4 regions of the Agrobacterium sp. 16-172Ci genome follow, and region 3 is predicted to be linked to each of the others. Evidence: riboswitches for the same ligand, from Rfam matches in the RefSeq annotation. Region 3 holds a riboswitch; each other region holds the start of a gene.
The links. A riboswitch is a leader RNA that binds a small molecule or an ion and turns the genes downstream of it on or off. The one in region 3 is predicted to bind cobalamin.

Region 1 (7,936 bases), on a different contig from region 3:
TCAGTAGCAACTTTTTTAGTCGCCGGTTATTTATGAACCGGTCCTCATCACCGGTAGCCCATTCATGCGCCTGATCTTTTCTCTCTTTCTCGCCCTCGGTCTTCTCTCCTCCTGCGCAGGCCGACCGGGGGCGGATGTGCTGGAGGCCGTCAACACCAGGACCCGAGACACGAAAATCGTGACCGCCTTCGTGGCGAGCACACGGGAGAAAAACACGGACGCGAAAAAGGGCTTCGGCACGGAGCGGGCAATGGAGCCGAACTACGCCAGTTTCGATATTTCCATTCCGCCAACCCATAAAAGCGGGAAAATCGAATGGGCCAGCGGCAAGCCGGACCCGAACAAAGACTTCGTCGTCACCAGGGCCGATATGCTGACGAAGACGCGCTTTAATGCCGATCTTGGCGACATAGCCCGCTCCGGCAAGCAGATCGCACTTTTCGTGCACGGCTATAATTACAGCTATCAGGAAGCCCTGTTCCGCGCGGCGCAGATGGCGGCGGATGCCAATATGAACGGCGTGCCGCTGGTCTTTTCCTGGCCGTCGCAAGCCTCCGTCGCCGGTTATGTGGCCGACAAGGAGTCCGCGACTTTTTCACGCGATGCGCTCGCCGCGATGTTGATCGATCTCACCCGGCAGACCCCTAAGAAGAGCGTCGTCGTGTTCGGTCACAGCATGGGCGGCTGGCTGGTCATGGAGGCGCTGCGGCAATTGCGTTTCCAGGGCAGAAACGATGTCATCGCCAAGCTGCAGGTGGTGCTGGCTGCGCCTGATATTGACGCCGATGTCTTCCGCAAGCAGATCGAGGTTGTCGGCCGGCTCAGCCCGCCGCTCACCGTTCTCGTTTCCAAGGATGACCGTGCGCTGAAAGCCTCTTCCATCCTTGGCGCCGACGTTACCCGTATCGGTGCGCTGGATGTGACTGACCGCCAAGTGCAGGAAGCCGCTCTCAAGGAGGGCGTGCAATTCGTCGACATCTCCAATCTGAAGGCGTCGGACCCGCTCAACCACGACCGCTACGCGGCGCTGGCCTCCATGGTGCCGCAGCTGGAGGCAAGCAGGCGCGGGGGCGATATCAACAGTGCCGGAGCCTTCGTTTTCGATGCGATCGGCGCCACTGTCTCCAGCCCCTTCCGCCTTGCGAGCCAGGTGGTGAACCCGCAATAGTTTTGCGGGTCCTTCCGACAAGCCGGTTTCAGAAATCCCAGTCTTCGTCTTCGGTCGCAACCGCCTTGCCGATGACATAAGAGGAGCCGGAACCGGAAAAGAAGTCGTGGTTCTCATCGGCATTGGGCGAGAGCGCCGAAAGGATCGCGGGGTTAACCCGGCAGGCCTCGGCCGGAAACAGCGCCTCATAACCCAGATTCATCAGGGCTTTGTTGGCGTTGTAATGCAGGAACTGCTTGACGTCCTCCGTCAGGCCGACGCCGTCATAAAGGTCTTCGGTATATTTCGCCTCATTGTCGTAAAGTTCGAGCAGGAGATCGAAGGCGAAATCCTTGATCTCCTGTCTCTGCGTTTCGCTGAGACGCTCCAGCGCCCGCTGGAACTTGTAGCCGATATAATAGCCATGCACGGCCTCATCGCGGATGATGAGGCGGATCAAATCCGCCGTATTGGTGAGCTTGGCGCGGCTTGACCAGAACATCGGCAGATAGAAGCCGGAATAGAACAGGAAACTTTCCAGAAACACGCTGGCGATTTTTTTCTTCAACGGATCGCCGCTGTCATATTCCCGCATGATGAGCGCGGATTTACGCTGCAGAAATTCGTTTTCCTCCGACCAGCGATAGGCGTCGTCAACGTCAGGGGTGAGGCACAGCGTCGAGAAGATCGAGGAATAGGAGCGGGCGTGCACGGCCTCCATGAAGGAGATGTTGGAAAGCACCGCCTCCTCATGCGGCGTTGCCGAATCCGCCATCAGGCGCACGGCGCCGACACCGTTCTGGATGGTGTCGAGCAATGTCAGGCCGGTGAAGACACGGATTGTCAGTTTCTGCTCTTCCGGCTTCAGCGTTCCCCAGGAGGGGATGTCATTGGAGAGCGGCACCTTTTCCGGCAGCCAGAAATTCGAGGTCAGGCGGTTCCAGACTTCGAGGTCCTTGTCGTCCTCGATGCGGTTCCAGTTGACCGCACGAATGCGGGACACGGGTTTTACGGCGATATTCATTGTCTTGTCCTCAATTCAGAGCGTGCAGGAAACGCAGCCCTGAACCTGCGTGCCTTCCAGCGCCATCTGGCGCAAACGGATGTAGTAGATGGTCTTGATGCCCTTCTTCCAGGCGTAGATCTGCGCCCGGTTGATATCGCGCGTCGTTGCCGTATCGCGGAAGAACAGCGTCAGCGACAGGCCCTGATCGACATGCTGGGTCGCGGCTGCATAGGTGTCTATGATCTTTTCCGGGCCGATTTCATAGGCGTCCTGATAATATTCGAGATTGTCGTTCGAGAGATAGGAAGCCGGGTAATAAACGCGGCCGATCTTGCCCTCTTTGCGGATTTCGATCTTCGAGACGATCGGATGAATGGAGGAAGTGGAGTGGTTGATATAGGAGATCGAACCGGTGGGCGGTACGGCCTGAAGGTTCTGGTTATAGAGACCTGACGCCATGACGTCCTGCTTCAAAGCCTTCCAGTCCTCCTGCGTCGGAATGGCGATACCGGCTTTTTCGAACAGCTCACGGACCTTTTCCGTCGCAGGCAACCATTCCCGGTCGGTATATTTGTCGAAATATTCACCCGAGGCATATTTGGAGTTCTCAAAGCCCTTGAAGCTCTGGCCCCTTTCCACCGCCAGCCGGTTGCTGGCGCGGATGGCGTGATAGGTGACGGTGTAGAAATAGATATTGGTGAAATCGACGCCTTCTTCGGAGCCGTAGAAGATGCGTTCGCGCGCCAGATAGCCGTGCAGGTTCATCTGGCCTAGCCCGATGGCGTGGCTGGCATCATTGCCCTTTTCCACCGAAGGAACGGAGGAAATATGGCTCATATCCGACACCGCCGTCAGCGCACGGATGGAGGTCTCGATGGTCTTGCCGAAATCGGCCGAATCCATCGCCGAGGCGATGTTCAGCGAGCCGAGATTGCAGGAGATATCCTTGCCCATATGGCTATAGGAAAGATCGGCATTAAATTCGCTTGCCTCGCTGACCTGCAGGATTTCCGAGCAGAGATTGCTCATGCTGATGCGGCCGGCAACCGGATTGGCGCGGTTCACCGTATCTTCAAACATGATGTAGGGGTAACCGCTCTCGAACTGGATTTCGGCGATCACCTGGAAGAATTCGCGCGCCTTGATCTTCTTCTTGCGGATGCGGCTATCGGCGACCATTTCCTGGTATTTTTCGGTGACCGAAATCTCGGTCAACGGCACGCCATAGACCCGCTCCACATCATAGGGCGAAAACAGATACATATCCTCGTTGTTGCGGGCGAGTTCGAAGGTGATGTCGGGGATCACCACGCCGAGTGACAGGGTCTTGATGCGGATTTTCTCGTCGGCATTTTCGCGCTTGGTGTCGAGGAAGCGCATGATATCCGGATGGTGAGCATGCAGATAGACCGCGCCGGCACCCTGACGCGCACCAAGCTGGTTGGCGTAGGAAAAACTGTCTTCCAGCAGCTTCATGACGGGAATAACGCCGGACGACTGGTTTTCGATCTGTTTGATCGGCGCGCCGAATTCGCGAATATTGGTCAAGGACAGCGCCACGCCGCCGCCGCGCTTGGAAAGCTGCAGGGCCGAATTGATGGAGCGGCCGATGCTTTCCATATTGTCTTCCACACGCAGCAGAAAACATGAAACCAGCTCACCGCGGCTCTTCTTGCCGGCGTTGAGGAATGTCGGCGTTGCCGGCTGGAAGCGGCCTGAAATGATTTCATCGACCAGATTGCGCGCAAGCTGCTCATCACCGCGCGCAAGGGCCAGCGCCACCATGCAGACGCGATCCTCGTAACGCTCCAGATAACGTTTTCCGTCGAAGGTCTTCAGCGTGTAGGAGGTGTAATATTTGAAGGCGCCGAGAAAGGTCGGAAAGCGGAATTTCCGGGCATAGGCCTCGTCATAGAGGTCGCGGACGAAATTGAAGGAATACTGGTCCAGCACCTCCTGCTCGTAATATCCCTCCGTCACCAGATAATCTAGCTTTTCCCGAAGGTTATGGAAAAACACGGTGTTCTGGTTGACGTGCTGGAGGAAATATTGCCGGGCGGCAAGGCGATCCTTGTCGAGCTGGATCTTTCCGTTCTCATCGTAAAGGTTCAGCATCGCGTTCAGCGCGTGGTAGTCCAGAGCCGCATCGAGCGGTTTCTGGGTTGCTGTTGCCGGCTGTTTGGCGTCCTTGCGCATGGCGCTTGAGGTCAGCGTGTCCAAAATCGTTCCAATCCATGTTTGACGTTGGCGACATCTTCCTCCGTGCCAAGAAGCTCGAAGCGATAGAGAAACGGCACGGCGCATTTGCGCGAGACGATATCTCCGGCGGATGCGAAAGCTGCGCCAAAATTCGTGTTTCCCGCCGCGATAACGCCGCGAATGAGGTTTCGGTTGGAGGGCTCGTTCAAGAACCGGATGACCGGTTTCGGCACGGCCCCTTTGGTGCCCCCCCCCCCATAGGTGGGTGTGACCAGCACATAGGGCTCCGACACATGCGGTACGTCGTCCTCCGCGCCGAGCGGCAGGCGAAACAGACGCCGTCCCAGTTTCAGAAGGAAACGATGGGTGTTTTCAGAGCGGCTGGAATAATAGACGATCAGGCCCATCGCCCCTCCACCTCAGCTGATCGAGCCGATCATATCCGGCCGGAAACCCGCCCAATGGCGCTCACCGGCGACGACCACGGGCACCTGCATATAGCCGAGGCCACGGACATGATCGAGCGCATCCGCATCTTCGGAAATATCGATGATCTCATAGGAGACACCGATGCGGTCGAGGGCGCGGTAAGTGGCAGTGCACTGGACGCAGGCGGGCTTGCTGTAAACGGTGACGGTCATAATTTCCTCTCTCGAAGCCGGTTTCGGACACGGCTCAACATTGCCGATTGCAATCGCAATCGGGCGGCGATGGATCTGTCATTAAGGTGGGCGTGCGCGGCTCTAGCCGCGTAAAATCGCTCTCTACGCCGACGAGCGCAGCAACTCAAACAAATGCACTGGCATGACTTCACCCCGAAGCTTGTTCTGGAGGGGGCAGAAAAGGGCGCACGCAAATCATTTGCGTCATACACCTTCCTCCGGACACCCCGCCCGTGGACGTTTGCGCTCAAGGCAGGTCTCCTGACTTGCGGGTCACAACATCTATTCCGGCCTTCCCGAAGCTTTCGGCTCCAGTGACCCAAATCGGAACGATGCTCACCGCTTACAGTTGCGGGGGCAGTTTCGGCCTTGCTCCACCATGATGGCGTTACGCACCGAATTCCCGTCTTAGCTCCCAACCCTTGCGAATCGGAAGAACCTCGAACACCACATATAGTATATGAGGAAATTTTCGCGTCAATGAATAGACACACAAAAGCCCCACCCTGTGGATCAAAAAGATTCAACACATGGTCAACAAAGGCTTAACGGCACGAGCGCGCCGACGCTCAAACAGAAAATGCGTTAGTCTATTCCCAGATGTCGATATGAATATCGGCGGGACGGGCGTTTTCGATCACCCTTTTTCCGTTCGGAAGATCGTTTTCGAAAAGTTTGGCGTGGATCGCAGCCTCGTCGAGACCATAGCCCTGCCACCTTTTCCGTAGCCTCTCCTCAAGCACGTCGACGGACGGCCCTACAAAAACGGTGAGGTCGAAGCTTTTGGAAAGAGTTGTCCACGGCGCCTCGTCCAGCAGCAGATAATTGCCTTCAGCAAGGATAAAGCGTGTTTCCGGCGCAATCGCCCGGGCGGACGCTATGGCGATTTCACGGGAACGGTCGAAAACCGGAACAAGCACCTCCTGCCCGCCCCTGCGGACGGCGGAGACGATATCGAGGAAACCGCGCACGTCGAAGGTTTCGGGTGCGCCCTTTCGCGGCAGCAGCCCGCGCCCTTCAAGGATGCCATTGTCCATATGGAAGCCGTCCATGGGCAGCACGGCGGCCGTTTCGCCCCGTGCCAGCAAAGCATCACAAAGGGCATCCGCCAGCGTGGATTTGCCGGCCCCAGGGGGACCGGCAATAGCGACGATAAAACGGGATCTACCTTCTGCCCGCCGAAGAACGTCTTCGGCGATGGTTTCAAGCTTCAGCGTCATGCGGCAAGCGTTTCCTTCGGCGCTTCCTTGGCGCCGGTCATGAAGGCGACGGCGTCGGACATGGAGTAGTCCTTCGGATTGATAACGCACAGGCGCTTGCCGAGCCGGTGGATATGGATGCGATCCGCAACCTCGAAGACATGCGGCATGTTGTGCGAGATGAGGACGATCGGCAGGCCGCGCGAACGCACGTCCAGAATAAGCTCCAGAACACGCCGGCTTTCCTTCACGCCGAGTGCTGCCGTCGGCTCGTCGAGGATAACGACCTTGGAGCCGAAGGCGGCTGCACGCGCCACCGCCACACCCTGACGCTGACCCCCGGAGAGGGTTTCCACCGCCTGATTGATGTTCTGGATCGTCATCAGGCCGAGTTCCGACAGTTTCTCCCGGGCGAATTTTTCCATGGCCGGGCGGTCAAGGGCGCGGAAGAGGCTGCCCTGAATGCCGGGTTTACGGATTTCGCGGCCGAGAAACATATTGTCGGCTATGGAAAGCGCCGGCGACAACGCGAGGTTCTGATAGACCGTCTCTATGCCAGCCTTGCGCGCCTCTATCGGCGAGCGGAACTGCACGGGCTGGCCTTCCAGCCGGATTTCCCCTTCATCGGGTGTCACCGCACCGGAAATCGCCTTGATGAGAGAAGATTTGCCAGCGCCGTTATCGCCGATCACCGCCAGGATTTCGCCCGGATAGAGATCGAAATCGGCATGGTCGAGGGCGGTCACACGACCATAGCGCTTGACGAGATTGCGTGCTGTGAGAATGGGTTCTTTTGCCATCAGCCTGCTACCTTTCTGATCCACTGGTCGATTGCGACAGCCATGATGATGAGGACGCCGATCAACAGATAGGTCCATTGCGGGTCTGTTCCGATAAGCCTGAGGCCGAGCGAAAAGACGCCGACGATCAGGGCGCCGAAGATCATGCCCATGATGGAGCCACGTCCACCGAACAGCGAAAGGCCGCCGATAACCACCGCAGTGATGGATTCGATATTGGCGAATTGACCGGCTGTCGGCGAAACCGAGCCGATGCGGCCGATCAAGGCCCAGCCGGCGAAGGCGCAGATGAGACCCGACAGCGTGTAAACGGTGGTCAGCATGCGCTTGACGTTGACACCGGCAAGTTCGGCGGCATCCGGATCGTCACCGACAGCATAAAGATGGCGACCCCAGGCGGTGCGGTTCAGCACATACCAGAGCAGGGCGACGAGCAGGACCATTGCGATGACGCCATAGGTGAAGACCGCGCCGCCGACCCGGATATTGGCGCCGAAGAATTGCAGGATCGGCGCCTGCTGGGCGATATCCTGGGCGCGGATAGTTTCGTTTGCGGAATAGAGGAAGTTGGTCGCCAATACGATCTGCCACATGCCTAGCGTGACGATGAAGGGCGGCAGGCGCATGCGCGAGACCAGAATGCCGTTGATGAAGCCGCAAAATGCGCCGACGGCAAGGCCACAGAGAATGGAAAGTTCCGCCGGCAAGCCGTAACGGAAGGTGAACTGTCCCATGACAACGGAAGACAGGACCATAATCGCGCCGACCGACAGATCGATGCCCGCCGTCAGGATGACCAGCGACTGCGCCGCGCCGACAATACCGACGATGGCGACCTGCTGCAGAATAAGGGTCAGCGTGAAGGCCGAGAAAAACTTGCCGCCGAGAAGCAGGCCGAAAACAATCAGCGACAGCACCAGAAC
Region 2 (7,936 bases), on a different contig from region 3:
CTTGCGATGGGCTTCCTTCAAATCCGCACCATAACCGACGCCGACCCAGTTGCCGCCCGGAACATAACCGTTCCAGTGCCGCCGGTGATGATGATCTGCTCCGGGTTGGAGGCAATGATCTGTTCCGGATTGACGGTGCCGAAAGTGCCGGGAATGATGTCCTTGGCCATGTTGATGCCGCCGGCAAGCTCCACCATTTTGCCGAAGTTCTCGTTGCCGAAGGACATGCAGCAATCATCGGAATAACCGCCGGCGCGCTCCATGAACACCACAGGCTTCTTCGGATTGGCCTTTTCGAGCGTATCGGTGACCTTGGCGATGGAGTCGGCGCGGAACTTGATGAAGTCCTCGGCGATCTTCTCCTTGCCCGTAAGCTGGCCCATGAGGCGCATGCTCGGCTCGGTATTTTCCATCGGCTTTTCACGGAAATCGACGTAGACCAGCGGAATGCCGACCTTGGCGAGCTTTTCGATATAGCCCGCTTCTTCGGTCGCCGTCTTGGCGTCGATATTCATCAGGATCACGTCAGGCTTCAGGGCAACAGCCTGTTCTATGTCGAAAGTGCCGTCCTTCATGCCGCCGAAAGTCGGCAGCTTGGCGATCTCCGGATACTTGGCGAGATAGGCAGCATAGGTTTCCGGGTCGGCTTTCGCCAGATCGTCGCGCCAGCCAACCACGTGCTGGAAAGGGTTTTCCTTGTCGAGTGCAGCCAGGAAATAAATCTGGCGGCCTTCACCGAGGATGACGTGCGATACCGGCACATTCACTTCGACATCGCGGCCCGTCACATCCTTGACGGTGACCTTTTCGGCGAATGCCGGCCATGCGGCGGATACGAGAAGGCCAAGGGCAAGTGCCGCAGATTTGGCTGAGATGCGCATCGGATATTGCTCTCCAGTGTTGACTGGCGCGGCTGTATTATTTTCTGACTGTACTAGTCAACATTTATGTTTTAGAGCCATTCTTAACTGACCGGTACATGAGTTGAAGACCGATGATCGACACAATCCAATATGGCAAAAACGACAGTCTAAGAGACGAAATCAAATCCTACTGGTCCGGCCGCGCCGCGACTTTCGACCTTTCCCCCGGACATGAAATTTTTTCCGAAGACGAGCGCGAGGCCTGGCACGCGCTTATCCTGAAACATCTCGGCCGCGGAGAAGGCCGCAGGGCGCTCGATCTTGCCAGCGGCACCGGCGTCATCTCGCACCTGATGGACGATCTCGGTTTTCAGGTCACCGGCATGGACTGGTCGGAAACCATGCTGGCGCTTGCCCGTGAAAAAGCGAAAAGCCGTGGCCGCAGCATCCGCTTTTTCGTCGGCGATGCCGAAAACACGATGGAGCCGGATGAAAGCGCCGATGTCATCATCACCCGTCATCTGGTCTGGACGCTGGTGGACCCGCAGGCAAGCTTCGCCGAATGGTTCCGCGTTCTGAAACCGGGCGGACGGCTTCTGATCGTCGACGGCGATTTCGTGAACACCGGCTGGCGCGAAAAACTGGTGAAGAAACTGGCGGCCGGTCTCGAAAGCATCGGCCTCGTCAAACCGGACCAGCCGCACAAGCCGGCGGATCCGGAAAACACCTTCAACAGCATTCTTTCCCGCGTCTATTTTTCGAAGGGCGCAAGGGCTGGCGATGTCGCGGCGCTGTTGCGTGCGACCGGCTTCGAACCTGTGGCAATCGATCAGGAGCTTCAGGCCATTCACCGCGCCCAGGCGAAAAATTTCAGCCTTTTGAAAGGCATTCTGCGCGGGCTGCAGCATCGTTATGCTGTGTGCGCAGTGAAGCCGGATGTTTCCGGAAAGGCGTGAGGGAAACCATAGCCGCCTTCACTATCCGCATATACTACGTCATCCTCGGGCTTGTCCCGAGGATCTGCCAACGTGTCGTAAAATCAATCGGTTGCAGATGCTCGGGACAGGCCCGAGCATGACGGAGGGAAGGTCTGCGGACTTTGCAAGCACCCTTCCGGACGATCTGAACCGCCTCTCAAGACTTCCGCCGACACCTCATTTTCCCGCCCGCTCGAATAATTCCTCCAAGCGCGGCTTCGCCCGGCCGGGCACATCCACCGTCCGGTAGCTTTGCGGCAGGGTCGCCTCGCCGACCTTGATCAGCATGACCATGCCCATGCCGTAATGCGGCGAGCATTTGATGCCGTAAAAGCCCGGTTTTTCGAAACCGGTCTCGAATTCATCGTTGATCCGGCTTTTGAAGCCTTCGACACCTTCAGGGATCATGCCGTCAATGGTCGCGGCATTGTGGCTCTTGTGGGTGGGCACGAAGCGCACACGGTCGCCGGGGGCGATTTCCAGAAAGTCGGGTTCGAACACCATCGGGCCTTTTTCTCCCCGGTTCAGCATTTTCACCTCGAAGGTCTCGGCGGAAGCATGAAAGGGAAAACCCATGCTAATCGCCACGGCAATCCCGGCAAAATTCAGCAACTTCATCATCGTGCCAGTACTTTCCTTGCATGCTCGGCCCGCCCGTGGGCCGGCAGAAAACGAATATGGGAAAAGCCGCCCTCATCCGTGGTGACAACGCATTCCACCCCGAAGACGGCGGCTATTCTCGCTGGTGTCAGAACCTCGCGCGGCGGACCGACCGCAATCATCTCGCCCCGATGCATGATGGCGACCCGGTCACAGAACATGGCGGCGTGATTGAGATCGTGCAGCGCCGCCACAACGGTCAGGCCCTGCCGGCGCACCAGATCGAGCAGGCCGATCTGGTGGCCTATGTCGAGGTGGTTGGTCGGTTCGTCCAGAAGCAGGATATGCGGCTCCTGCGTCAATGCGCGGGCGATATGCAGGCGCTGGCGTTCGCCGCCGGAAAGATGGTGCCAGTTGCGCTCCGCCTTATCGGCCATATCGACATTGGCAAGTGCTGCATCAACAATGGCGTCATCCTGCTGCGACCAAGCGGAAAGCGGCCCGAGATAGGGCGTGCGCCCAAGCTCCACCGCCTGCCGTGCGGTGATCCGTTCGGTAGTTTCGGCCTGCTGCTCCACGAAGGCAAGCCGGCGGGCAAGGTCTCGCCGTCCCAATGAGGCAAGCGGCTCATCCCCGAGCGTAACGTGCCCCCGGCGCGGCTTGCGAATGCCTGCCAGCATGGAAAGCAGTGTGCTTTTGCCGGAACCGTTCGGTCCGATGATGCCGAGAAACTCACCCGAACCGACATCGAGCGAGACCCCACGCACAATATCGATATTGCCGGCATGGAAATGCAGGTCGTGGGCGGATAATTTCATGAACGCCCCCTCTTCTGCCCAAGGATGAAGGCAAAGGCGGGCGCGCCGACGAGCGCGGTGATGACGCCGATGGGCAGCACCTGCCCCGGAATGACAATGCGAGAGAGAATATCCGCGACGATCATGAAAACCGCGCCGGTCAGCGCCGTTACCGGCAGCAATATGCCATGGCGAACGCCGACGAAGATGCGCGCGGCATGCGGAATGACGAGGCCCACGAAGCCGATGGAGCCCACCAGCGACACCATCGCAGCCGTCATGATCGCCGAAACGGAGATCAGCACCGCATAGACCCAGCGCACCGGAATGCCGAGCGAGGCAGCAGCCTGACCGCCGAAGGCGAAGGCATCGAGCGCCCGAGCATACCAGAGACACACCGCAAGTCCCGCAAGACTGACCGGCAGCGCCAGCCAGACATCCGGCCAGCGCACCCCGGAGAGGTTGCCCAGCAGCCAGAACATGATGCCGCGCGCCTGTTCTGCATTGGCGGATTTGGTGACGATGAAAGAGGTCATGGCATTAAACAGCTGCGACCCGGCCACCCCGGCAAGAATGATGGCGCTGTTGCCGTGTCCCGCCCGCACCGCCAGAAGACTGACCAGCGAAAACGCAACGAAGGCACCAATAAGCGCCCCGGCCGGCATCGTCAGGAACCCCGCTCCGAAGCCAAGCAGCGCGACAGCGACGGCACCGGTGGAGGCGCCAGCGGAAATGCCGAGAATATAAGGATCGGCAAGCGGATTGCGCAGAAGCGATTGCAGCACCGCCCCGGCCAGCGCCAAAGAAGCGCCGCAACAGGCGGCGACGACCGCGCGGCTGAGACGATAACTCCAGACGATGCCCTCATCCAGCGGCTCCAGCGGATAGGCCGCATGGAAGACGCGGTTGGCGATTGTTTTCGCCACGACGTCGAAAGGAATGGCGGTCTCGCCGATGGCCGCCCCGGCCATCAGCGCGACGAGCAGCAGTGCGAGCGCAGCAAAAGCCAGCCCTACTCTGCCGAGATGGATGGAAAGACCGTTCACTTCGCGAGGCCGGCAGCCGAAATCGCCTCGGCCAGCGTTTCGATGCCTTCAATGGTGCGAATGGTCGGGTTCATCGCCTGCGCATCCATCTCGAACACATGACCTTCCTTGACGGCGGGCATGATGCTGGCCACGGGATCGGTGGCGAGGAACTTCAGCTTGACGGCGACATCGTCAGCCGGGAAACGGCGGCGATCCATCTTGCCGGCAACGATGATGGACGGATTTGCCTTGGCGATGGTTTCCCAGCCGACGGTCGGCCATTCTTCATCGCTTTCGATGACGTTCTTTAAGCCCAGCGCGGACATGATGTAGCCGGGAGCGCCATTGCGTCCAGCCACATAGGGATCGATATCCAGCTCGGCGCTGGAGAACCAGAAGACGGCCGAAAGCTTGCCATTTGCCGAGGCGATCTTGGCGCGGGCGGCTTCTTCACGCTTCTTCAGGTCGGCAACGACCTCTTCACCGCGATCCTGCACGTTGAAGATTTTGGCGAGATCGCGGATTTCCTGGTAGATCAGATCCATGGTGAAGACGGTGTTGCGCACGCCGTCGCCGCCGCCGGAGTTGTCCTTGCCCATGCAATCGGCGGGCGAGGTATAAACGGGAACGCCAAGCTCGGCGAATTGCGCCGGTGTTCCGACAACGCCTTCCGGACCGATCTGCCACTGGAACTGCGTCGTCACGAGGTCCGGATTCTTGCCGATGACCGCCTCGAAGCTCGGATCATTGTCAGCCAGACGCTCGACCCTGGCATTGGCCTCTTCGTAGCCCTTCAGAACCGGACCGATCCACAGCGCCGTGCCGACCACCTTGTCGGCGAGGCCGAGGAGGTAAAGAACCTCGGTCGTGCTCTGGCCGACGGACACGGTGCGGGCGGGCGCCTGCTTGAAGGTGATCTCCTGACCGCAGCTGTTGATCGTCAGGGGATAAGTGGTTTCGGCAGCATTGGCGCCGGCGACAGGCAAAGCCGCAAGCGCCGCGGCCAGAAAACCGGCATGGACCGGCAGGCGTCTAGAATGAAACATGTGTTCTCCAGTCGAAAGTAAATCTTATTCCAGAGCAGCAGGCGTCAGAACGCGCAGCAACAGCGGGACGTCTTGTACGGAGAACGGCAATAGGACGCAAACGAAATGTTATGAAATAACATTACAATCTCCTCCTCCGGGCTTCCCCGCCCGTAACGATGGTTTATATTTCGACGGCAGGTCTCCTGGCTCACGGATTTGCGTCACTCATCTGCCTTCCCGCATTCTGGAGAATACAGTGGCATAACGCCTTGAAGCGTCACGGGGATGAACGACAATCCGCTTACAGTTGCGGGGGCAGCCACGGCATTGGGCGAAAAAGATCGCCCGCACCATGTTCCCTATTAATCCCTTCGCCTTTCGGCTGCAGGAACCGTCGCTTTCTCACATAAGGGGCAAGAGGCGGGGCGTCAATTGCGATAGTGCCGCACCTCAGCACAAAGACGGGCTTGCCAGGGCGAAAATCTTTGCGGAACCGGAGCCTGCCGGTTGCAGCGCGCCTTTCGACATGACGGTGAGCGTTTCGATACCCACCAGCCCGGATTGCGTCAGAAACTCGGTCAGAAGACCGCTATCCCGCACGGTATCGAGACGGACAAGCTGATCGTCGAGATCGGAAAAATGTCGCCTCACCAACGCAATCGCATCCGCCTCGTCACCGGCGATGACCGGGCCGACAATATGGCCCCGCCCCGCCGCACGCCGCAATGCAAAGGCGGCAAGACGATCGGCCTCGAACAGGCCGTAACCCGTATTTTCCTGAACAAGGCGTTGCAGGACGCCCCGGCGCGAAACACCGAAAGCCGCCCGATCCAGATCCACCACGGCGGACAAATGATCCCAGGACAGCGGCTCGATTCTCTGCTTTCTTCCAAGCGTCTGCATCTCGGCAGGGCAACGTGCCTTGCCGCGCAGGAGATGTACTTTCTCCGTATCTCCGGCAAAACCCAGCCGTGCGAAAAGCCGTCGCGAGGCTTCCGTGGCGTTCAACCGCAGGGCGGCGTCAGGGTAGCCAGCAATGAGTTGGCCCACCAGCCATGGTGCAACGCCCTGCCCATGCAAACGGGGGGAAACGATGACCATGCCGACCGTCGCGAAAGCCTCATCATAAGGAAACAGCATTGCCGTTGCGACAACACGATCGATCTCGTCAAGCGCGACAAGGCCGACCCCGCACTGCCGCAGGAAACACCATTCGTTCGCGTGATATCGCCATCCGACAGCCATGGACAAAGCATGCAGATGATCGGCCTCCACATCGGCGATATCCACTGTCCGCAACTCGAAACTATCGACTTTGAGCAGCTCCATGACAAACGGCTCTCATTCCCTCCGGCGCGGAACCTAGATCCCGGCAGCCCAGCTCACGACATCCGAAGATAACCAGCCTCGCCAGCAGGAATTTTCCGAAAGCGCTGGAAGGACACAACAATCTACTGAAATCACCCGTATTTCAGCAGATAAACGCCGCAGGCCGCTCTAAGCTTTTCGGCGTTGAAGCGACGGAGACAGCCATGAACGCAATCGACATTCTGGAGCGTCTTGTCGGCTTCCCGTCGGTGGTCGGAACCGCCAATGGCGACATCGCCGGATGGATCGCCAATTATCTGGAAAGCCACGGCGCAAAAGTATCGCTGCTTGCCGGCCCGGAAGGCGACCGCGCCAATCTCTTCGCCAGCTTCGGCCCGACCGATGCCAGCGGATACATCCTTTCCGGCCATATGGATGTGGTGCCTGCCGGTGAGCCGGAATGGTCCTCCGATCCCTTTACGCTGGCAACCGAAGGCGAGCGTCTCTACGGACGCGGAACCACCGACATGAAAGGGTTTCTGGCCACGGTTCTCGCCGCAGCACCGGCATTTTCACGCATGGCGCTGAAGCGGCCCGTTCACATCGCCTTTTCCTATGACGAGGAGGCGGGCTGCCGTGGCGTTCCGCATCTCATCGCCCGCTTGCCGGAACTATGCGCAAAACCGGCGGGCGCAATCATCGGCGAACCGAGCAATCTGCGCGCCGTGCGCGCCCACAAGGGTAAGGCCGCCGCACGCATCACCATTCGCGGCCGCTCCGGCCATTCCTCGCGGCCGGATCAGGGCGTGAACGCCATTCATCTGATGACCGGCATCATGGCAAAGGCGGTCGAGACCGCACAGGCTCTCACCGAGGGGCCTTTCGAAGCGACATTCGAGCCGCCCTATTCCTCCCTGCAGATCGGCACGGCGAAAGGCGGACAGGCGATCAATATCATCCCCGATCTCTGCGCCATCGAACTGGAAGCGCGGGCGATTGCTGGCGTATCGCCGGTCGCCCTGCTCCAGCCGGTGCGCGACGGCGTCGAAGCGCTCGCCGCCAGGGGCATCGACATAGAATGGACGCCGATGAGCGATTATCCGGCGCTCTCCCTTGCCGCCGATGCGCCGCTCGTGAAGCTTCTGGAAGAATTGACCGACGCGCCCTGCATCGCCGCCGTCAGCTATGGCACGGAGGCCGGGCTTTTTCAGGCGGCCGGCATCGATGCCATCATCTGCGGCCCGGGCGATATCGGCCGCGCCCACAAGCCGGACGAATTCATAACGGCCGGTGAACTCTCGGCCTGCCAGTCAATGCTGGAAACACTGGCGAGCC
Region 3 (7,936 bases):
CTGCTGGCGCAGGATCGTGAGCCGGGGCTGGTTTATGAGGGTTCGCTGGTTTATCCGGCACGGCCGGAATTGTGGGGGTAGAACTCTCGCTAAGGGTCCGCACTGGGTTGGTGTCGAGAGGCTGCGTTCGCACCATCTCTCCGGTGCCTAACCGTAAGGTTACTGGGAAGGCTCTAAAGCCTCACCTCCGTCATGCCGGACCTGATCCGGCATCCAGCCACGGCGCGTCTGCGCCGTGAGAAATAGGTCTTACGCGATCAAAGACTTGATCGCACTGGATCCCGGCTCAGGGCCGGGATGACGGTATGCGGATGCCACAATTTTTGCCAAACACTTCGTTTACAGGTGAGCCTGCAACCAAACGCGCCGACTCAGGCCGCGTGCTTCCCGATCAGCCCTGGAATATCCACCGGCTCCATCTCGTCCGATGTGTGTTCGGCGGTAACGTCGCTCGTTTGCATCCAGGTGATCAGCTCGAAGCTGCCATCGGCATTTTCGGCAATCGCCGTGCAGCTTTCCACCCAGTCGCCGGTGTTGATGTAGCGAATGCCGTCCATGTCTTCCATGACAGCGTGGTGGATGTGCCCACAGATCACGCCGTCGACATTGTTGCGTCGCGCCTCGTCGGCCACCACGCGCTGGAATTCGCCGATGAAGTTGACCGCGTGTTTGACCTGCAGCTTGGCCCAGGCCGAGAACGACCAGTAAGGCAGGCCGATGCGGCGGCGCACCGCGGCGATGGCGATGTTGAGCGCAATTGCCGCGTCATAGGCCCAGTCGCCGAGATAGGCGAGCAGGCGGGCGTTGCGCACCACCACGTCGAACTCGTCGCCATGGATGATCAGGTACTTCTTGCCGTCGGCGGCCTCATGAATCATGCGCTCGGCCACTTCGATGCCGCCGAAATGCATGCCCGGAAATTCCCGCAGGAATTCATCGTGATTGCCGGGGATATAGACGATGCGCGTTCCCTTGCGGGCCTTGCGCAGGAGCTTCTGCACCACGTCGTTGCAGCCCTGCGGCCAGTACCAGCTGCGGCGCAGACGCCAGCCGTCGACGATGTCGCCGACGAGAATGATCGTTTCGGCCTCGTGATATTTCAGGAAGTCGAGCAGATAATCCGTCTTGGCCGCCTTGGAGCCGAGATGAACATCCGAAATGAAAAGCGTTCTGAACTGTCTGGTTTCGATTTGACCGGCCACGGATTTCATCCCCCTGTTCGGTTGCGTCCCTGCGGCTTTCTTACCTCTCAGAACCAGACTCGTGTTTCAGCAACATGACAGACGCCGGTTTTTATAGGGAATATGACGAAAGCCTTCACGAAAACGCGAATAAGCCATGGCCGCATTTGCATAAGGTGCGGTCAAATAACGGCTGTACCACGGGGAAGTTTGTTGTATTCAGGGGTCCGGAATTGAACCAGACATGACGGTGGAAGAATGACCTCTCACGATAAGAACAACACGCCCGCCAACACGGCAAAGGCCGACATCGAGGAACAGGCGCTCTTTTTCCACCGCTATCCGCGCCCCGGCAAGCTGGAAATCCAGGCCACCAAGCCGCTCGGCAACCAGCGCGATCTGGCGCTGGCCTATTCGCCGGGTGTTGCCGCCCCCTGCCTCGCCATCCATGAAAATCCGGAAACGGCGGCGGAATATACCGCCCGCGCCAACCTCGTCGCCGTCATTTCCAACGGCACGGCGGTGCTCGGCCTCGGCAATATCGGCCCGCTTGCTTCCAAGCCGGTGATGGAAGGCAAGGCCGTCCTCTTCAAGAAATTCGCCGGCATCGACGTTTTCGATATCGAAATCGATGCGCCCGGCATCAACGACATGGTCTCCACCATCGCAGCGCTGGAGCCCACCTTCGGCGGCATCAACCTTGAGGACATCAAGGCGCCGGAATGTTTCGAGGTTGAGCGCCAGCTGCGCGAGAAGATGAACATCCCGGTCTTCCACGATGACCAGCACGGCACCGCGATCATCGTCGCCGCCGCCGTCACCAACGCACTGGAACTCGCCGGAAAATCGCTCTCGAGCGTCAAGATCGTCGCCTCGGGCGCCGGCGCGGCAGCCCTTGCCTGCCTCAACCTGCTCGTCGCCATGGGCGCGAAGAAAGAAAACATCTGGGTCCACGACATCGAAGGCCTCGTTTACGATGGCCGCAACACGCTGATGGACGAGTGGAAGGAAGTTTACGCCCAGAAGACCGACAAACGCGTTCTCTCCGAAACCATCGACGGCGCGGATGTCTTCCTCGGCCTTTCCGCCGCCGGCGTGCTAAAGCCGGAACTGCTGGAGCGCATGGCGGAAAACCCGCTGATCCTGGCGCTTGCCAACCCCAATCCGGAAATCATGCCGGAGGCGGCGCGTGCGGCCCGTCCGGATGCGATGATCTGCACCGGTCGTTCGGATTTCCCGAACCAGGTGAACAACGTTCTCTGCTTCCCCTATATCTTCCGCGGCGCGCTGGATTGCGGCGCAACCACGATCAACGAGGAAATGAAGATGGCCGCCGTGCAGGCCATCGCCGAACTCGCGCGTGAGGAAGTTTCAGAAGTGGCCGCAAAGGCCTATAGCGGCGAAACGCCGGTCTTCGGCCCGAACTACCTCATCCCCTCGCCCTTCGATCCGCGGCTCATCCTGCGCATTGCGCCAGCCGTTGCCCGTGCTGCGGCCGCAAGCGGTGTCGCCGCCCGGCCGATCACCGATTTCGAAGCCTATCTCGACCAGCTGAACCGTTTCGTCTGGCGTTCCGGCTTCATCATGAAACCGGTCTTCAATGCCGCGAAAGCCGCCGAAAAGAAGCGCATCATCTTTGCCGAAGGCGAAGACGAGCGCGTGCTGCGCGCCGCCCAGGTGCTGCTGGAAGAAGGCACCGGCATCCCGATCCTCATCGGCCGCCCGCAGATCATCGAAACGCGCCTGAAGCGCTTCGGCCTGCGCATCCGCCCACATACGGATTTCGCGGTGGTCAATCCGGAAGACGATCCGCGCTACCGCGACTATGTCGATGACTATTTCGCCCTTGTCGGTCGCGTCGGTATCAACCCGGAAGCAGCCCGCACCATCGTGCGCACCAACACGACCGTCATCGGCGCGCTGTCGGTGAAGCGCGGCGAAGCGGATGCGCTGATCTGCGGCCTCGAAGGCCGTTACGACCGCCACCTGCGCGACGTCAACCAGATCATCGGCAAGCAGGAAGGCGTGCGTTCCTTCGCGGGCCTCAGCCTGCTCATCACCCAGCAGGGTGCGCTGTTCCTCACCGATACTTTCGTGAATTACGACCCGACCTCCGAGGAAGTGGCGGAAATGGCCATTCTCGCGGCCAAGGAAATCCGCCGCTTCGGCATCACGCCGAAGATCGCCCTCGCCAGCCATTCCAATTTCGGCTCGCGCGATTCCGAAAGCGCCCGCAAGATGCGCCGCGCCCTGAAGATCGTGCAGGAAGCCGCACCGGAACTGGAAGTGGATGGCGAAATGCAGGGCGGTTCGGCCCTTTCGGAAGCGCTGCGCAAGCGTGCCATGCCGAACAGCGTGCTGACGGGCGAAGCGAACCTTCTGGTTTTCCCGAACCTCGATGCCGCCAACATCACGCTCGGCGTCACCCGCACCTTGACGGAAGGCCTGCATGTCGGCCCGATCCTGCTCGGCACGGCCCTGCCCGCCCATATCCTGTCGCCCAGCGTCACCTCGCGCGGCGTGGTCAACATGGCGGCGTTTGCCGTGGTGCAGGCCTCGCATCCTTCGGTGTGATAGAGGCCGCATTAACGCAATTTTGAACAGGCTGTTGCCGCATTGCGGCAACAGCTTATGTTATCTTCCCGAAACACGGATGTCGTGAAGTATAACGCCCCTGCCACCAGCCGGGGACATCGAACGGATCGAACAATTGACCCGCCGCAGCCGCATCATCGGCCTCCTGCTTCCCCTTGTTTTCCTCGCCCCGGCCGCCGCCTTCGCGGATCAGGTCTGCGATACGCTTTATGCGCAATTGCGCGAACCGCCCCGCGTCGTCGGCAATACGGCCGAGGTGCGGCGTTATGCCAATGCGCTCGCCCGCCAGAACATCGTCATCCGCAAGATCAGGAACGACCTGCGCGGCTACGGCTGCTCATCCGGCAGCGTCATCGTCTATGGCAATCCCAATGCCGGTATCTGCGCCGAGATCGGCGATGCGCTGGCGGAAGCGGAAAGCGAGCGCGACGCCATCATCCGTGACCGCGACGACGCCATGGCGGCCGCGCGTGACAACGACGGCGACATCAGGCGGCAGCGCATTCTCGCCGCCCTCGATGCCAATGGCTGCAACACCATGCCACAAACGGAAACACAATTACCTCCGCCTCCGGATGTGACGCGTTATCCCGACGCTTTTCGGCAGAATGGCCCGCAGAACGACGATGAGCCGGGACAGGCGGGGCTTTCGCCCTACCCCAACGCTGCCGCCGAGGGTGGGCTTCGCACACTCTGCGTGCGCACCTGCGACGGCTCGTTTTTCCCCATCGCGTCCAATGCCTCGCCGCTTGATTTTCGCGCCCAGGCGGAGCAGTGCGAGAAAATGTGTCCGGGCACCGAGACGGAGCTTTATTTCCATTCCATGACGGATCAGGAAACCGCCGACATGGTGTCTGCGGAAACAGGCAAGCCCTACAGGGACCTGCCAACCGCCTTCGCCTACAGGAACGCCACGGCAAAAGCGCCGGGCTGCGCCTGCAACATGGCCGCCTATCACAAGGAAATGCAAAAGCAGGAAGAGGCCGCCCGGCCGCAGCCCGAAAAACCCTATTCCGGCATCACCACCATTCCATCACTGCAAGGTGACAAGGCTGAGAAACCCACCGAACAGCGACAGGCCGCCAAGCCGCCGGAACAGCCCGTTCCCGAACGCGACTATGACCCCAACGACAGCCGCGTCCGCGTCATAGGCCCTAAATTCCTGCCCGACCAGACAGGCCGTATCGACCTGAAGAACCCGGCATTGAAGGGTATACAGCCGCAGCAGTGACATACATCGCGGAGCGAGCGCGCGCCCCTTGCTTCTTCTCCCCAAGGGGGAGAAGTCCGCGGCAGCGGGATGAGGGGGCGAGCTCTCCGTATACCGCTAGCGTTGCCCCCTCATCCGACCCTTCGGGCCACCTTCTCCCCGACGGGGAGAAGAAATACGCGGCGACGTCCCGCCTTATTCACAGGTCTCCGCTTCTATACCCCGCCCCAGCGGTTACGAAACACCAGTTCCTCCAGCGGCACGCGCTGCCGCCAGCCCTTCACCGCCAGTTCCGGCTCGTTATAGAGCGCATCGACACGGCCGAGGCAAAGCCACGCGACGATTTCGATATGGCCGGGAATATCGAGAATGGTGCGAATGTCGCTATCGTGGAAAATGCTGACCCAGCCGACACCGATGCCTTCGGCGCGTGCCGCGAGCCAGAGATTCTGGATGGCGCAGACGGTGGAATAGACATCCGTGCGCGGATTATGGGTGCGGCCCAGCACCACCTTGCCGCCGCGCGTCGGATCGCAGGTGACGCAGATGCTGAGCGGCGCCTTGCGGATGCCTTCAAGCTTGAGACTGCGATAAAGCGCCTGCTGCTCGCCCGTGAACATCGCCGCCGCCTCCTCATTGGCGCGGCTGAAAGCCACGAAGGCCGACTGACGGATCGCGCCATCGGTGATGAGGGTGAAATTCCACGGCTGCATGAAACCGACCGAGGGCGCGGAATGGGCCGCCTTCAAAAGACGCTCCACCAGATCGTCCGGCAGCGGGTCCGGCAGGAACTGGTCGCGCACATCACGACGGGTCTCGATGGCGCGGTAAATCGCCTCGCGTTCCTCACCGGAAAACGGGCGGGCGGGCGAGAGCGCGTGATCGAACGAACTGGCGCCGGGCGGATTGTTTACGGACGAATCGGCTGGCATCGTTTATCCCCAACAATGCGAAGGCCGGGCGCAAATGCGCACCCCGCCTCGACAACAACCTGCCGCCGTCCGCGCGGTTCGGTCTATCCCGTCAGGCCGGTCTTCTGACTAGGCTTCATCCGCCCTTTTCGCCTTCCCGAATTGCTTCAGTGGCTTTAAAAAAGAACGTCCGCCTCACAGCGCTGGGCACGTTCCGGTCTTTCACCGGATTCCCGATTCTCCCGCCGCAAGGGCAGGCACCTGACAGGCAAGCTATGGGCAAAAAAGTTTGCGAATGCAAGCATCCTGCCGGTGGTGCGGCAATGTGGCCCGCCTCACCCCCATCATTCCACCGGAAAATACCGGACATAAGCGAACTCATCCCCATCCGGTGACCAGTTGGGCGAATTCATCGTTCCCTGCCCGCCGAAAAGTTCGAATAGCGTCTCGACATTGCCGCCATCCATATCCATCAGCCGCACCCGCACATCGAGATCGCGCGGATGGTCGAAAACGTCGCCGTCATAGGAAATGAACACCACCTTGTCTCCCTTGGGAGACGGGTGCGGAAACCAGTCGCCATAGGGACTGTCGGTAATGCGCTCGACGGCGGAGCCATCCACCCGCACGCGCCAGATCTGCATTCGCCCGGTGCGGCTGGAATTGAAATAGATCCACTCGCCGTCAGGCGAATAATCCGGCCCGTCATTGCGGCCCTCGCCATGGGTCAGCCGCGTCTCGACGCCGCTTGTTATATCCATCGAATAGATATCGAAGACCTGATCGCGAATGCCGCAATAGGCAAAACCTTTCCCATCCGGCGACCAGCCATGCCAGTAAGAGGGAAGATTTTTCGTCATCAACCGCGGCGCGCCGCCCGTCGAGGCCATGAGATAGATGGCGCTCTTGCCAAATTCCACCTTATCGGAAATGGCGTAGAGCGATCCATCCGGCGAAATACCGTGATCATTGTTGCAGAGCGTGGCAAAGCCGGTATCGACCTTCTCCGGCGCGATATCACCGGCAAGAGACAGGCGGTAAAGCAGACCTTCGCTGTTCAGCAGCAGATATTTTCCATCCGGCGACCAGTTCGGCGCTTCGAAGAGATCAGGCGTCTGCCACACCACCCGCATCTGCCGGGTGCGGATGTTGAAGATTTCGATGGAGCTGCGCATTCTGCCTCCCGGGCGTGTCCGTGTGTCGTTCAAAGCGCCCGGCAATGCAGACATTCCGTTTGCATCCACCATCGCCTCGATTATGATCCTAGGGCGGCAGGCACCGTCCTGCAAATTCAAACCGGAAAAAACGCCAGCGCTCCGGCACCGTCCGTGACCCTTGCCGTTTCTCCTAAAACCGAGGTTCCGCGATGAATACCATCGCCGATCACGGCATCCGCTTCGGCCGGATCGCCGCAATGCTTCCTGTCAAAAATATCGAAAAAGCCCATGACTTTTATGTCGGTGTGCTGGGCTTCACAAAAACCTTCGAAAACGGCACTCCCGTCGGCTTCATGATCCTCAAACAGGGCAATGCCGAATTGCACTTGACATTGCAGCCCACACATAAGGCAGCGCCCTTCAACGTGGCGCATATGATGGTGAGCGATGTCGATGCGCTTCACGCACTTTGCAAGAGTGAGGGCTTGCGCATCATCAAGGGCCTGCAGGACAAGGATTACGGCCTACGCGCCTTTGTGTTTGAGGACCCGGATGGCAACCGCATCGATGTGGGGCAGGCTATTTAAGACAAGTGAACGGCGCGGGGTTTTCTCCGCGCCGCTTGTTTAATGTTGTGGAACGAGCGCATGCCCCTTGTTTCTTCTCCCCGCCGGGGAGAAGTCCGCGGTAGCGGGATGAGGGGGCAAGGGTAGTGAGTTACGGCAACGTTGCCCCCTCATCCGACCCTTCGGGCCACCTTCTCCCCGGCGGGGAGAAGAAACGAGCGGCAACGCCGGGCAAAACATCCGCTACCAGCGTCTTCCTTCAATCACCGATCCCGAAACCGGTTGGTGATCGGATAACGCCTGTCACGCCCAAAGT
Region 4 (7,936 bases), on a different contig from region 3:
CGGCGGCAGAACCTCGATGCCGGTGACCCGGCCGGTGGCGGGGTCGTGGATCGGTCTCGCCCCCATCAGATGCAGCGCCTGCGCTACATCCTCACCGCCATTGCGCAGGCTGGCGCTGCCCCACAGATCGAAAACCAGATGTTTCGGCCAGTCGCCATGGGACTGCAGATGATGGCGCAGCACCTCTTCGCCCGCCATGCGGCCCAGCTCGAACGCCGTCGGCGTCGGCATGGTGCGCGGATCGGCGGCATAGAGATTGCGGCCCGTGGGCAGCACATCGAGGCGTCCGCGCGCAGGTGCGCCGGAAGGGCCGGCGACGATATGTCGGCCATCGAGCGCGGCCAGCAGCGCAGCTTTTTCCGATTTGGCGCTTTCAAGCCTCAGAAGGTCGGCCTCACTCTCGGCACTGCGGCCAAAAATATGCTGGCCATCCTTGATGGCGAAATCCTTGAGATCGCAGAGAAAGGCGTCGATGCGTGAGAGGGCCGCATCGGCATCATCCTTCGCAGCCACGCCCGCTTCCGCCGCAAGCCCGGTCTCCAGCGCCTTCTCGACGATCAGTTTCGCCAGCCGGTCACGCCGGCGACGATCCAGACCATCCGCCTGCGCATATTCATCGACCAGCTGCTCCAGCGCCGACTGTTCCGGCGAAAGCCCGGCATTGACCAGCACAGGTGGGACATGGCCGATGGTCACGGCCGCGATCCGTCGCTTGGCGACCGCCGCCTCGCCCGGATTGGAAACGATGAACGGATAGACGACCGGCAGCGAGCCGGTGACGATTTCGGGAAAACAATTGCGGGAAAGCGCCACCGTCTTGCCCGGCAGCCATTCCAGCGTTCCATGCGCGCCAACATGCACGATGGCATGTGCACCCGCAATCCGCTGCATCCATGCACCGAAAGCAACAAGCGCGTGACGCGGCGGCAGGACAGGGTCGTGGTAGTCCGCCCGACGATCCTCATTGCGGCCCCTGTCAGGTGCTAGCGCCACGAACACTTCGCCGAAACGGGCGATGCGTAACCGGAATGCGCCATCGACGAGTGCATCGTCATCGGTTGCCGCGCCCCATGTCGCATTCATGGACCCGGCAGATGCCGACGGCAAGGCGGAGAAAAAAGCCTCGTAGGTGGAAAGATCAATTGCCGCTTCCTGCTGTTCGACACAGTCGAGCAGCGCCCGCGCGGTCTTAGGAATATCCTTGACCGTATAACCGGCCCCGGCAAGATCGTGCAGCATTTCGAGAACGCTTTGCGGCACATCGAGACCGACGGCATAACCGGTTCGCCCAGGTGCCGCACCGGGATAATCGGGCATCAGAATGACGATGCGGCGATCCCGTGGAAGGGCATTCCTCAGCCGCAGGAAAGCGGCGATGCGATTTGCCACCTGCTCGACGCGATCAGCCTCGGGTACATTGAGCAAACTCGCGCCGCCATCCACGCGCGCCTGTTTGAAAGAAATCGCACCGGCGAGAATCCGGCCATCCAGTTCCGGCAGGACGACATGCATGGCAAGATCGGAAGGATTGAGACCCCGCGCGTTTTCCGCCCATCCGTCCCGCCGCGTCGTCGCCATCACCACCTGAAACACCGGCACGCCGAGACGGTCGAACAGCGTTGTGTCATTGTCATCCGTCTGGCTGGCGAAGGCGGTGGCGGCAATGATGGTGGCGGGCTTCAGATCGGGCAGAACCGTTTCGAGAAAACGGATCGCCTCGCCATCCTTCAGACCACTGACAAAAATCGGCAAGGGTGCAAAACCGCGCTGCGAGAGCGCCTCGAAAAGCGCATCCACCGGTGCAGCATCTGCCGCCAGAAGCATGGAACGGTAAAAAAGAATGGGCAGAACGGGCGCACCGGCAGGAAAACCCGCGCAGGCTTCCGTCCTATCCACAACGCCCGTGCCAGGCCGGTAAAAACCGGCTTTCGGCAGCGGTTCGGCTTCAATATCCGGCCATGCCTCGCCCCTTGCAAGAGCGGCGAGACCAAGGGCAAGCCGATCCATATTCTCCTGCCCGCCCTCACGGAAGAAGGAGAGGACCGAGGCCAAAATCCGCCGATCGACGGTCGAGGCCGCTTCCAGTTTCTCGTCCCTTTCGCTGCACTCACCCGGCAAAAGCAGAAGCTTGATGCCGCGCCTGCGCGCAAGAATGGAAAGCTGATCGACACCGTAACGCCAGCGTTCCGCACCACCGAGAATCCGGATAAGAATAACCCTGGCATGTTCTGCCGTCTTTTCGATCCAGAGATCGACCGACATGGGATGTCGAAGCTCGGAGAGGTTGGCGGCTGACACGGAGGGGAGCGCAACCTGTGTTCGCCGCCAGGCCTGTTCCAAGCCGGCCAGATCGCTTGCCGAAAAAGACAGCACCACCACATCCGACCGGGGCTGGTTGAGATCAACCGGCTCGATCAGGTCGTCCAGAGACGAGGATGTGGTGGCGAGGATGTGCATCGTCAGGCGGCCAGCATCTGTTCGATCTTTTCGCGGTTGATGCCCTTTTCCCCGATGACGACGAGGCGGCTGCGGCGTTCCTCACCCGCGGCCCAGGGCCGGTCGTAATAATGGTTGACGCGACTGCCGACAGCCTGCACCTGCAGCCGCATCGGCTTTGCGGAAACCTCGATGAAGCCCTTGATGCGCAGGACATTTTCCGCAGCAGCCGTCTCGGCGATACGGGCTGCCAGCGCGTCCGGATCGGTCACGGCCGGCAGATCGATGACGAAGCTGTCGAAATCGTCATGCTCGTGGTCGAGTTCACCGTCATGGTGGGTACGGCGGTTTTCGATGTCCTCTTCCACCGCAAGGCCAAGACCGATCAGCACGGCGGGGTCGATGGCGCCATTGGAAGCCACGACGATCTTTGCCGCCTTCGGCAGATGTTCGAGAACATGCGCCTTGGCCTTGTTGAGGCCGGCATCGTCAAGAAGATCGGCCTTGGTCAGCACGATAAGATCGGCGCAGGCGACCTGATCCTCGAAAACCTCTTCGACCGGGTCATCGTGATCGAGCGCCTCGTCATTGGCCCGTTGGGCCGCGAGTGCTTCCATGTCGTGCGCCACCTGCCCTTCAGCAAGGGCGGCGCCATCCACCACGGCCACGACGGCGTCCACCGTCACCCGGCTCTTGATCGCCGGCCACTGGAAGGCCAGCACCAGCGGCTTCGGCAGGGCGAGGCCCGAGGTTTCGATGAGGATATGCTCCACCTTCGGCTGACGGCTCAGAATCTGTTCGATGGCGGGCTGGAAATCATCCGCCACCGTGCAGCAGATGCAGCCATTGGCCAGTTCGACGATGTTTTCTTCCGGGCAGCTTTCAATACCGCAACCTTTGAGAATCTCGCCATCGATGCCGATATCGCCGAATTCGTTGACGATGATCGCCAGCCGCTTGCCGTCCAGCTTTTCGAGAAGGCCGCGCAGCAGCGTGGTTTTGCCAGCCCCCAGAAAGCCGGTGACGATGGTGCAGGGAACGCGGTCCAGAAGGGTGCTCATGATCTCTCCTCGGTAAAATCGAATGGGGGAATGCGCGCCACCATGCCGCGCTTTAGGGGTTCGGGGCGGCCGCGCCAGGGCATCAGGCCGTCGGGGGCGGCAGCCAGCAGCCGTGCGCCGGTCAGCAAATCTTCCGCGTCACCGGTCGTCAGCCCGCCGAAGACATAGGACCAGCCATTGGCGCTGCGCAGCACGGCACTAAGCCCGCGCTTGCAATTGGCGAGGCAGTTGACGGAACGAACGGTGACGCCCGTTTCCTCCGCTTTTGCGAGGACGGCATCGGCGAAACGCGAACCGGGGCGCGGTTCGGCATTGGGATCGGCTTCATCGCGACAGCTTCTGCAAACGAAGACGGTCACGCCGGACGCCGTTTCGTCCTGCGTGTTTCCGCCTGCACATGAAGATGTTGCTGAAATATCCAAACCGTATCGCTTCCCGCGCCTTGCAAAAAATCTCGGGGGTGCGGATGTCGAATACGGTATGCGGACAGGCGCAAACCGGATGTTCGATCTAACCGACTGACCGGAGCACCCCGCCCGGCAGACGTTTTTCCTGAAACGGCAGGTCTCCTGGCTCGCGGCTTTACACCCTGACACCGCCTTCCCGAACCCGTTGAGGTGTCCAGTGGCTTTACGGTGCGGGCTTACCGCTTACAGTTGCGGGGGCAGCCACGGAATGACCCGGTAGTCGGGCTGGAACCGTGTTCCCTCTTAGCTTTTCCCGTTGCCGGGAAAAGACCGTCAGTTCGTTACCCTTAGGCTGAACGGGCGTGGGGGTCAATGCCGCGGCCCTGTGGCCCGCACATTGCCGGGTGCGGCAAATTGGGTATAGTCGCCGCTCCGAATGGCGGGGGCACCGGGTCCCGCGCCGCTGGATGAAAAGGAAAACGCGATGACACGCGACATCAGCGACAGCGAAGCCGAACGTCACCGGCAGAAAATGGTCAACCGCAAGACGGTGCAGGACGCCGAAGTTGCGGAAAAGACCATCGAAAAAGGTCTGCTGATGATCAATACCGGTCCCGGCAAGGGCAAATCCACCGCCGCATTCGGCCTTGCCCTGCGCATGCTCGGCACCGGGCGGCGGGTCGGCGTCGTTCAATTCATCAAGGGCGCATGGTCGACGGGAGAACAGCAGGCGCTGACTTTGTTCGGCGACAGGGTCGTGTGGCGCACCATGGGCGAGGGGTTCACCTGGGACACGCAGGATTTGAAACGCGACATCTCAGCGGCGGCAAAGGCCTGGGAAGAAGCCAAAATCCTGATGGCCGACGAGACCATCGGCCTGCTGATCCTCGATGAGCTGAACATCGCACTCCGTTACGATTACCTGCCGCTGGAGGACGTGGTCGAAACGCTTTCCAGCCGCAGGCCCGATCTGCATGTCATCGTCACCGGCCGCAATGCCAAGCAACCGCTCATCGACGCGGCCGATATGGTGACGGAAATGACCCTCGTGAAACATCACTTCAAGGCGGGCGTAAAGGCGCAGGCAGGGATAGAATTCTGATATGGCTGCACGCGTGCTGATGTTTCAGGGAACCGGCTCGGATGTCGGCAAATCGCTGATGGTTGCCGGCCTTGCCCGCGCCTTCGTCAGGCGCGGCCTGTCCGTCATGCCGTTCAAACCGCAGAACATGTCGAACAATGCGGCGGTGACCGCCGATGGCGGCGAGATTGGCCGCGCGCAGGCGCTGCAGGCTCGCGCAGCGGGCGTGCCGCTTTCCGTGCATATGAACCCGGTGCTCCTGAAGCCACAGAGCGAGACCGGCGCCCAGGTGGTGGTGCAGGGCAAGATCGCCGGCAATGCCAAAGCGGCCGATTATCAGCACATGAAGGCCGGGCTGATGCCGCGTGTGCTCGAAAGCTTCAACCGCCTGAAACAACAGGCCGATCTGGTGCTGGTGGAAGGCGCGGGCAGCGCTTCCGAAATCAACCTGCGTGCCAATGACATCGCCAATATGGGTTTTGCCAGAGCTGCGGACGCGCCTGTGATACTGATCGGCGATATCGACCGGGGCGGCGTCATCGCCAGCCTTGTCGGCACGAAAGCCGTACTCGAAGCTGAAGACGCGGCGATGATCGAAGGTTTTATCGTCAATCGCTTTCGCGGGGATCCGGCCCTGTTTTCAGACGGCATGCGAATAATTGCGGAAAAAACCGGCTGGGCCTCTATCGGGCTCCTGCCGCATTTTTCCGATGCCGCGAAGCTGCCGGCTGAAGATGCTCTCGGGCTTTCCGGCCCGGCTGAACGGAAACCTGGCGCGAAGATCCGCATCGCCGTACCGATCCTGCCGCATATTTCCAATTTCGATGATCTCGATCCGCTGGACATGGAACCGGATGTCGAACTGATCCGCGTGCGGCCGGGCGAAACCATTCCCGCCGACTGCCGGCTGGTGCTGCTTTGCGGCTCGAAAGCCACCATCGCCGATCTTGCCGTGCTGAAAAATACGGGGCTCGACATTGATATCAAGGCGCATGTGAGACGCGGCGGCCATGTTCTGGGCCTCTGCGGCGGCTACCAGATGCTTGGAAAAACCGTTGCCGATCCCGAAGGCATCGAAGGACCGCCGGCAACAGTCGACGGGCTCGGCCTGCTGGATGTCGACACTGTTCTGACGGGCAACAAAAGGCTGGTTTCCGTTACAGGGAGAAGTTTCGACGGAATTGATTTATCCGGCTATGAAATGCATGTCGGTGAAACCACGAGCGGAACCGACAGCCTGCCGTTTTCAAAAATTGATGGGCATGAAGACGGCGCTGTGTCGCCTGACGGCCGCATCTTCGGCACTTATATTCACGGCCTGTTTTCAGATGACCGCCAACGCAGCGCGTGGCTTGAGCGGCTTGGCGGACAGAACACGGAACTGAACTACGATGGACAGGTGGACGCCGTTCTTGATCGCCTCGCAGCGCATATGGAACAGCACCTCGATCTCGACCGTCTGCTTGCTATAGCGCGATAAGGATCGCCAGAAGTCCCAGCAGGCCGATCAACAACAGGTCGGCAACCCGCGCAAGCCCCAGCGCCGTGCGAATATCGCCGGCGACCAGCGCCGACCTGCCGCCTTCGCCCATGAAACGCGCCTCGATCATCTGCCCGCCATAGGAGCGCGGCCCTGCGAGCGCAAAGCCGAGAGCGCCGGCCAGCGCCGCCTCCGGCCAGCCGGCATTGGGAGAACGGTGATGATGGGCATCGCGACGTATCGCGGCAATGGCCCCGCCGGGTGATGCACCCTTAACAAAAAACGCGGCAACCACGAAAAGACCGCCGCTCAGCCGTGAGGCCGGCAGATTGACCAGATCGTCCAGCCGGGCGGAGGCCCAGCCGAAGGCCTCATGGCGGGGTGAGCGATGACCGATCATGCTGTCGGCCGTATTGATCGCCTTGTAAGCCGCACCGCCCGGCAGCCCCAGGAGACCGAGCCAGAAGGCGGGCGCAACGATGCCGTCGGAAAAATTCTCTGCCAGACTTTCGATGGCCGCCCTGCAGATTGCCGCCTCGTCCAGCTTTTGCGGATCGCGCCCGACGATCATCGATACCGCCTTACGGCCACCTTCCACACCCTCGCGTTCCAGCGCAGTGGCGACAGCCTCCACATGCTGCTCGAGACTTTTCTGCGCCGGGAGCGAAGCGCCAAGCACGGCGACCAGCAAAAGGCCGAAGGGCAGGAAAAGCAGAACGGATTGCACTAACCATGCGACAAACAGCGTGAGCCCGACAAAAACAACGAGGGCCGCCACCCCTGCCCCCTTGCGCTGTGAAAATGACGCGCTCTCCCGGTTCCATTTTTTGTCCAGCAGCGCGATAAGCGAACCGATCCAGGTGACGGGATGGCCGATGCGTTTGAACAGCCAGTCCGGATAGCCGGTCAGGCGTTCGATGACGAGCGACAGGAAAGCGAGAGCAAAGAACATGGGCGAGACAGTACCAGAAAAGGCGAAAGCTGCGATCCGTCACGGCGGCAATCTCGGCAGGGCGCGTCTGCTGTTTCCTGAAGCGCCGGAACCATGGATCGACCTTTCGACCGGGATCAATCCGCACTCCTATCCTCATTCGCCGATCCCCGCCAGCGCATTCGCCCGCCTGCCGGAACCGGACGCCGCCGAAGAATTGAAACATCTGGCCGCAACCCATTTCCGTGCGCCCTCCGCCCGGCTTGTGGCGCTTTCTCCCGGCACCCAGATGCTGATGCCATTGCTGGCCCAGATCGCTATCGCCCGCGGGGCCAAGAGCGGCGCAGTACTTTCACCAGCCTACGCGGAACATGCCCGGACCGCACGCTTGGCCGGACTGGCTATGACCGAGGTGGAAAACATCGAGGCGATGTCGGCTCACGACTATGCCGTGGTGGTCAATCCCAATAATCCCGATGGTCGCATCACGGATCGCGCCACATTGTTGTCGCTGGCCGACGCCATGCGCCGCAAGGGCGG

Region 1: linked by a shared signal. The riboswitch ahead of nrdH (glutaredoxin-like protein NrdH) and the one ahead of bluB (5,6-dimethylbenzimidazole synthase) in region 3 are both predicted to bind cobalamin.
Region 2: linked by a shared signal. The riboswitch ahead of ACQZ40_RS14575 (ABC transporter substrate-binding protein) and the one ahead of bluB (5,6-dimethylbenzimidazole synthase) in region 3 are both predicted to bind cobalamin.
Region 4: linked by a shared signal. The riboswitch ahead of ACQZ40_RS03440 (DUF1636 family protein) and the one ahead of bluB (5,6-dimethylbenzimidazole synthase) in region 3 are both predicted to bind cobalamin.

Annotation. Positions count from the first base shown of each region.
Region 1 is NZ_JBNWBW010000038.1:20,088-28,023, forward strand. Features, by position in the region: gene ACQZ40_RS24215 (alpha/beta hydrolase) at 65-1,168, shown strand; gene nrdF (class 1b ribonucleoside-diphosphate reductase subunit beta) at 1,197-2,171, opposite strand; gene nrdE (class 1b ribonucleoside-diphosphate reductase subunit alpha) at 2,187-4,373, opposite strand; gene nrdI (class Ib ribonucleoside-diphosphate reductase assembly flavoprotein NrdI) at 4,361-4,759, opposite strand; gene nrdH (glutaredoxin-like protein NrdH) at 4,772-4,993, opposite strand; cobalamin riboswitch at 5,249-5,472, opposite strand; gene ACQZ40_RS24240 (nucleoside triphosphate hydrolase) at 5,605-6,234, opposite strand; gene ACQZ40_RS24245 (ATP-binding cassette domain-containing protein) at 6,231-7,013, opposite strand; gene ACQZ40_RS24250 (ABC transporter permease) at 7,013-7,936, opposite strand, start outside.
Region 2 is NZ_JBNWBW010000015.1:10,394-18,329, reverse strand. Features, by position in the region: partial or broken gene ACQZ40_RS14600 (ABC transporter substrate-binding protein) at 1-881, opposite strand, end outside; gene ACQZ40_RS14595 (class I SAM-dependent methyltransferase) at 995-1,819, shown strand; gene ACQZ40_RS14590 (pseudoazurin) at 2,018-2,461, opposite strand; gene ACQZ40_RS14585 (ABC transporter ATP-binding protein) at 2,458-3,258, opposite strand; gene ACQZ40_RS14580 (FecCD family ABC transporter permease) at 3,255-4,283, opposite strand; gene ACQZ40_RS14575 (ABC transporter substrate-binding protein) at 4,280-5,311, opposite strand; cobalamin riboswitch at 5,470-5,704, opposite strand; gene ACQZ40_RS14570 (GNAT family N-acetyltransferase) at 5,744-6,622, opposite strand; gene argE (acetylornithine deacetylase) at 6,826-7,936, shown strand, end outside.
Region 3 is NZ_JBNWBW010000043.1:6,839-14,774, forward strand. Features, by position in the region: gene dgcA (N-acetyl-D-Glu racemase DgcA) at 1-81, shown strand, start outside; gene ACQZ40_RS24840 (UDP-2,3-diacylglucosamine diphosphatase) at 372-1,211, opposite strand; gene ACQZ40_RS24845 (NADP-dependent malic enzyme) at 1,440-3,755, shown strand; gene ACQZ40_RS24850 (DUF2865 domain-containing protein) at 3,892-5,007, shown strand; gene bluB (5,6-dimethylbenzimidazole synthase) at 5,202-5,918, opposite strand; cobalamin riboswitch at 5,996-6,177, opposite strand; gene ACQZ40_RS24860 (TolB family protein) at 6,242-7,072, opposite strand; gene ACQZ40_RS24865 (glyoxalase superfamily protein) at 7,264-7,641, shown strand; gene ACQZ40_RS24870 (NAD+ synthase) at 7,884-7,936, opposite strand, start outside.
Region 4 is NZ_JBNWBW010000002.1:83,786-91,721, reverse strand. Features, by position in the region: gene cobN (cobaltochelatase subunit CobN) at 1-2,457, opposite strand, end outside; gene cobW (cobalamin biosynthesis protein CobW) at 2,460-3,497, opposite strand; gene ACQZ40_RS03440 (DUF1636 family protein) at 3,494-3,919, opposite strand; cobalamin riboswitch at 4,040-4,254, opposite strand; gene cobO (cob(I)yrinic acid a,c-diamide adenosyltransferase) at 4,389-5,006, shown strand; gene ACQZ40_RS03430 (cobyric acid synthase) at 5,008-6,465, shown strand; gene cbiB (adenosylcobinamide-phosphate synthase CbiB) at 6,452-7,417, opposite strand; gene cobD (threonine-phosphate decarboxylase CobD) at 7,416-7,936, shown strand, end outside.